2 regions of the Streptococcus caledonicus genome follow, and region 1 is predicted to be linked to the other one. Evidence: predicted binding sites of a transcription regulator. Region 1 holds the regulator's gene; the other holds the start of a gene.
What was found. The regulator Rex, encoded in region 1, represses fermentation and respiration genes when NADH is low (regulators of the CRP and FNR family bind a similar motif). The targets are predictions, from matches to a motif close to TTGTGAANTANTTCACAA.

Region 1 (3,426 bases):
GAAGGGACATAGGTCCAGGGAAGGGTATCTAATTCCACTTGACGTTGATTAGCAGCAATTCCAATAATAGGTTGTTTTGACATAAGAACTCACTTTCTAGTCTTTTCATAAGAGATTTGAGGAAGGTATTAGCAGTTTTATTTTACTACCGTGATAATGTGATTCACAGTGATGCATTTTAGTACTAAAAATAATACAGAGTTATCTTGTTGTACTTTTGTGATGCTTCTGGTCCTTTACTTTGTTGTGATTTAGAACGACCTTCTTCTTTATAATTATAGTGATTTAGATTTTATTAGTACTTATTTTAATGTGGTGTGGGGCTGCTCCAAAAGTCTGGGAGACCTTTGGAGGTAAGAAATGGTGCTAGCGAAGTCAGCGTCACAATCTCTTGCGGAGTTCCATTTTATACTCTATAAAAATCAAAATTAGACATAGACAAAAACATTTTTCTCCTGCTCTCCTCATATGGTTAGCACGTCAACAAACCTTTGGTTTCATGGCTCACTTGAAAGGCCCTACCCTTTCAAGTTTCCTTTCCATAGCAGAAAGCTGTTATGATTTTAACCACTTACCGAGGATGGAGTTTGTCGTTTTCCGATTAGAGACAACAGTATCCAAGGTAACAAAATTACTATGATTGTGAAGACTTTGTGCTGCGGTGAAAGCTCTAGAAGAAGGATCCTAGGGCGATAGGATGGAGAGTTAACAGACTTTAAGACTGATTGAAGCTGTTGCTTGGAAATTAAAAAGCAATAAGACTCGCCCCCCAAAAAATAGAACTCGCAGGAGATTGTTTGCACCCACAGCTAAGGAATAGCTCCTAAAAAAGCCAACAATGTATCGTTTTGATTTTGAAATAAGTATTAAATCTAATTTACTATATAATGAAAAAACAAGTAATCTGATAATATAAAAAAATAGCTGAGGAGTCAAGTATTCTCCTCGGCTATTGATTTATTTATCTTGATTATTCATAAAGTAGAGTAACGTTTGAAGTTCACTTGTTAAGTCTACATATTGCACAACAACATTTTCAGGAACTTGGAGATTAACTGGTGAAAAGCTTAAGATACCACGGATTCCTGCATCAACGAGGATATCAGCCACTTCTTGAGCTTTAGTTGAAGGAACAGTTAAAATAGCAGTTTCTACATGTGTATTAGCAATATGATGTTTAAGACTTGAGATACCATAAATAGGAATCCCATCCCCTGTTTTTGTGCCAACTAATTCATTGTCATCAGTATCAAAAGCAAGGGCAATTTGCATTTTGTTGCGATCATGGAAACGATAGTGTAACAAAGCACGACCGATATTACCTACACCAACTAACATGACATTAGTTGTAGAATGGTCTCCTAGTAATTCTGCGAAGAAATTCATTAATTTTTGAGTATCGTAACCAAAACCACGACGTCCGAGTTCGCCAAAATAAGAAAAGTCTCGACGAACAGTCGCAGGATCAATTCCCATAGCATCAGCGATTTGTTGAGAGCTAGCTTTAGCAACTTTATCAGCATGGAGGCGTTTAAAAATTCGGTAATATAAAGCTAGTCGTTTAGCAGTTGCATTTGGAATATTTTTTTCTAACATAGTTGTCTCTTTCTAAAATAATTGAGGTTGGAACAAAAATATCTCAATCATCTCTTTTTGATAGTAATAGCAGATAGATGCAGTAGTTGATTGGGAGTCCCAAAACTTTTCTACACAGTCGTTAGCGGCCATCCTATACGACTGTGATGGTCAAGACTTCGAAATCATGACTTTTGTCTCAATCTCTTTTTTCATGTTTAGTCTATTCTTATTATAATGAAACTTTGTGAAAAAATCAACATATAAGAATTTAAAAAAGACAATAGAAAAACGTCAAATAGTAAGAAAGAATGAAAATATGAGGACAGTTCCTTAAGATTACTAGTGAATCGGAGGAACTATCCTATTGATTTAGACTTCTAGTTTGGTAAAGATATCGCGTTCAACTAAACTATCCATCAAAAAGTAAAATTTGTCCTGCATAATTTTATGTTCTTCATTTTTGAAGATATTGACAAGACGAAGCCCAGATTTATCTGTAATAGTAAGTTTGAAAGCAGTTAAATCTTTATTAATCGTAATTTTTAATGGGAAACCATCCCCAGAATTTGGAATAATTTCTAAAAGGCGATTCAATTCGTAATTTCCAACCTTATTTTGCATAAAAGTTGTATCACGAAGAGTGTATTTTTTTATTTTAGGACTAATCGCATAAGAAAAACGACAGTCTGTTAAATGAATTTCTTTTTCAAAAGCCATAATCAATTATTTAAGATATAGATGACATAAGAAATGACACGATTTTTTATGTTTTCCATACCCATTTCCTTTCATAATGTAGTTGCTATGCTAATAATTTTTTTAATTGTTGTGCTAATAGCTGAGCTTCTTTAACAGTGTTTTGTTCTCCAAAACTGATTCGAATGGATTCGCGAAGTCTTGGAGAACTTTCACCATAGTAACTTGTTAACACATGACTTGGAGTGACAGCGCCAGCAGTACAAGCTGAACCAGTTGAGACTGCAAATCCAGCTAAATCTAGTTGTGTTAGCAGCAGTCCATTATTACCATTAGGAAAACCAATATTTAACACATGTGATAAGGAATCGTTTCCTGAATTGATGTAATAATCTAAGCCTTCCAGTTCTGTTAGAAAAGCTTGGCGAATGTGATGAATATGGTTGAGGTTTTCATGTAGCTGATTGGTAGCTTCAGTCAGCGCAGTAGCCATACCAGCTAAAGAAATCATATTTTCTGTTGATGCACGCCGTTTATCTTCTTGATCACCACCATGTAAGAGATTATCAAAGTGATTGGTCTTAGCATAAAGAAAGCCAACCCCTTTAGGGCCATGAAATTTATGAGCAGAGGCAGATAAGAAGTCAATTTGCCAATCGTCTGGTAATACAGTAATTTTTCCAACTGTTTGAACGGCATCAACATGAAAAACAGCCGAATGTTGACTTAAAAGGTGACCAATTTCAGGAATGGGATTAAGGTCTCCAGTTTCGTTATTAGCATGCATAATGGATACTAATAAGGTATCGGGACGAAGGGCGTCCCTAACTTGTTGCGCAGTTATGTGACCTTTACTAGGTTTTAGATAAGTGACTTCAAACCCAAAACGTTTTTCAAGATAAGACATGGCTTGTAACACAGAGTGGTGTTCGGTAGCTGTAGTAATCAGGTGTTTCCCTTTTTCTTGATTAGCTAATGCATAGCCGATAATAGCGGTGTTGTTACTCTCCGTACCGCCAGAAGTAAAGATAATATTTTTCTCGTCTGTTTTTAAGCTTTGAGCAATAGCATAGCGATAATGGCGTAATAATTGTTTAGCTTTTCGTCCAAAAGTATGTAAGCTAGAAGGATTGCCGAACTGCTCTGCCATTA
Region 2 (3,426 bases), on a different contig from region 1:
GCTTTATTGCAAGTCTCGATGAAAAAACTCTGGAAAGCTTGAAAGACAACCATGAACTCGTGGTGACACTTGAAGATGGCTCTGTTGATGGTGGTTTTGGTCAACGTATTGCAGGTTTCTTTGGTCCAACAGAAGTGAAAGTTTTAGTCAAAGGCTCCCTTCGTGAATTTACAGAAGTCGTGCCGCAAGCCGAACTTTATGACAGATACCGTCTCAACAAAGAACAAATTGTAACAGATATCTTAGACATTTTAAAATAGGAGAATTAAATCATGACAACAATGTTTAACTTAAATGATGGACATAAAATCCCAGCACTTGGTTTTGGAACCTTTAAAGCAGCTGATGGAAACGAAGCTTACCAATCAACGCTAGATGCCCTTAAAGCTGGTTACCGTCACATTGACACGGCTGCTATCTATGGCAATGAAGAAAGTGTTGGCCGTGCAATCAAAGACAGTGGCATTCCACGTGAGGAACTCTACATCACAACAAAATTATGGAATGATTCTCATTCTTATGATTTGGCAAAAGCTGCGCTAGCAACCTCATTGAAAAAATTAGACTTGGATTATATTGACTTGTACCTTATCCACTGGCCAAATCCAAAAGCTTTCCGTGACAATTGGGAAGAAGCCAATGCAGAAGCATGGCGCTATATGGAAGAGGCTAAAGAAGCAGGCCTTGTTAAATCAATCGGTGTCAGCAACTTCCTTGTTCACCACTTAGAAGCACTAGCAAAAACAGCTAAAATTACTCCAGCAGTCAACCAAATTCGTTTGGCACCAGGCTGCTACCAAGAAGAAGTTGTCGAATATTGCCGCAAGCATGATATAGTCATCGAAGCTTGGGGACCTCTTGGGCAGGGAGAACTTTTCGGAAATGCTGATATGAAAGCCTTGGCTGAAAAATACGGTAAAACCATTGCCCAAGTTGCTCTTGCCTGGTCATGGCATGAAGGCTTTTTACCATTGCCAAAATCAGTGCATGAAGCTCGAATTAAAGAAAATATGGATTTCGCTGACATTGAACTCAGCCAAGAAGACGCTGAATTTATCAAAAATATATCAGGTTTGACAACAGCGCCAGACCCAGATAATACTAATTTCTAACAAGATTACCATTAGGAGAGCTTAGGCTCTTTTTTTAGTTTCTGATGTTAATGAGCATAAAAATCAGAATATTTCAAAGGTGATTAACCTAGTACTAGATTTATGAGAGGATTTGTGATAAAATAAACGAGTAATGGGTTTGACCCAAAAAAATATTAGGAGGCTCGAAATGCCATTAGTTTCAGCAGAAAAATTTGTCCAAGCAGCTCGTGAAAACGGCTATGCTGTCGGCGGATTTAACACAAACAACCTTGAGTGGACACAAGCTATCTTGCGCGCCGCTGAAGCAAAACAAGCTCCAGTTCTTATTCAAACTTCTATGGGTGCAGCTAAATACATGGGTGGTTATAAAGTGTGTCAATCACTTATTGCTAACCTTGTAGAATCAATGAACATCACTGTTCCAGTTGCTATTCATCTTGACCACGGTCACTATGAAGATGTTCTTGAGTGTATCGAAGTTGGTTACACTTCAGTAATGTTTGATGGATCACACCTTCCAGTAGAAGAAAACCTTCGCTTGGCTAAAGATGTTGTTGAAAAAGCTCACGCTAAAGGTATTTCAGTTGAAGCTGAAGTTGGTACTATCGGTGGTGAAGAAGACGGAATCATCGGTAAAGGTGAACTCGCTCCAATCGAAGATGCAGTAGCAATGGTTGAAACTGGAATTGACTTCCTTGCAGCTGGTATCGGTAACATTCATGGTCCATACCCAGAAAACTGGGAAGGTCTTGCTCTTGATCACCTTGAAAAATTGGCTGCCGCTATCCCAGGTTTCCCAATCGTTCTTCACGGTGGTTCTGGTATTCCTGATGAGCAAATCGTTGCTGCAATCAAACTTGGTGTTGCTAAAATCAACGTAAACACTGAGAGCCAAATCGCATTCTCAAACGCAACTCGTGAATTTGCACGTAACTACGATGCAAATGAAGCAGAATACGACAAGAAAAAACTCTTTGACCCACGTAAATTCTTGGCACCAGGTATCAAAGCTGTTCAAGGTGCTGTTGAAGAACGTATCGACGTATTTGGTTCAGCAAACAAAGCATAAGAATCTGCGAATAAATCTTTGATTTGGAGCAAACAAAGCTTAATTTAACGTTGAATAAAAAATGAAAGGATTTCCGATTAGGGAGTCCTTTTCCTATGCTTTAGATGCGAAGTAGTTTTATACTGTTCAGTTCTGCGAAAAATCTCAGACTACGAGTAAATAAAGAATAATAATATTAAAGTCTATCCGCTTTAGGTAGGCTTTTTTATTACTATGAATATCTATTTAAGAGCTAGATATTATTAATTAGGGCTATATTGTCTGAATTTTAGGTAAATTTACAATTTCTATTATTGTTCGGAGGGCGGAGCAAATAATCTTGTTATAGGGCATTCTTTAAGCTATAATGGTTAATGTTGATAGAAAAAGTAAAGATAAAAATTCGCTAAATACAAACGGTTAATAAGATATTGGAGGAAAATAGACTGAATGAACAAACAAGATAGAAAAGTTTATGGCTTGTCAACAGCCATCGCATTAATTGTTGGTGTAGTTATTGGATCGGGGATTTATTTTAAGGTTGATGACATTTTAACCTATGCTGGCGGAAATGTTGGTCTTGGGATGCTTATTATTATTCTTGGTTCTTTCTCGATCGTTTTTGGAGCTTTGAGTTTATCAGAGTTAGCGGCGCGAAATGATGATGACGGAGGGATTTTTTCCTATTACATGACCTACCTTCATCCTGGCTTAGCCGCATCGCTCGGTTTGTTTTCAGCATATGTTTACCTTCCAGCCTTAAATGCAGTTGTTGCATGGGTAGCAGCGAGCTTTACGCTTGGAAGTGGATCGGATTTGGAAAGTCAAATTCTATTAGCAGCAGTTTACCTTCTGCTTCTAGCAGTGATGAACATCTACTCTCGTGTTTTGGCAGGACGATTTCAATCTTTATCGACTGTCTTAAAAATTATTCCGCTTCTTGCGATAGCACTTGTTGGTCTTTTTTGGGGTCAAGCGGTGCCTGAGATACCGCAAGGGCTGACACCAGTTGAACCGCGCCAAGTTGGTTTAGGCTGGTTATCTGGTCTTATGCCGCTCTACTTTGCTTATGATGGTTGGACTGTCGTTGCCAGTATTGTCCCAGAATTGAAGAATCCTAAGAAAAATTTAGCTAAAGCCTTCATTATTGGACCCTTAGTTATTCTTACCCTCTATCTGGTATTTTTCTATGGCTTAAATCGTATTTTGGGACCTAGTTTTATTATGACGACTGGAAATGATGCGGTACTTTATGCTACAGAAATGATTTATGGAAAAACTATT

Region 2: a site for Rex is predicted at 1,225-1,242, ahead of ACFPQ3_RS08970 (class II fructose-bisphosphate aldolase). Genes of this name have one in related genera too.

What each region holds. Positions count from the first base shown of each region.
Region 1 covers NZ_JBHSOJ010000015.1:268,088-271,513, reverse strand. Annotated here, with positions in the region: gene ACFPQ3_RS03185 (gamma-glutamyl-gamma-aminobutyrate hydrolase family protein) at 1-83, opposite strand, end outside; gene ACFPQ3_RS03180 (redox-sensing transcriptional repressor Rex) at 958-1,596, opposite strand; gene ACFPQ3_RS03175 (DUF1831 domain-containing protein) at 1,948-2,295, opposite strand; gene ACFPQ3_RS03170 (cysteine desulfurase family protein) at 2,381-3,426, opposite strand, start outside.
Region 2 covers NZ_JBHSOJ010000023.1:97,760-101,185, forward strand. Annotated here, with positions in the region: gene ACFPQ3_RS08960 (1-deoxy-D-xylulose-5-phosphate synthase) at 1-260, shown strand, start outside; gene ACFPQ3_RS08965 (aldo/keto reductase) at 273-1,112, shown strand; gene ACFPQ3_RS08970 (class II fructose-bisphosphate aldolase) at 1,282-2,163, shown strand; gene ACFPQ3_RS08975 (APC family permease) at 2,593-3,426, shown strand, end outside.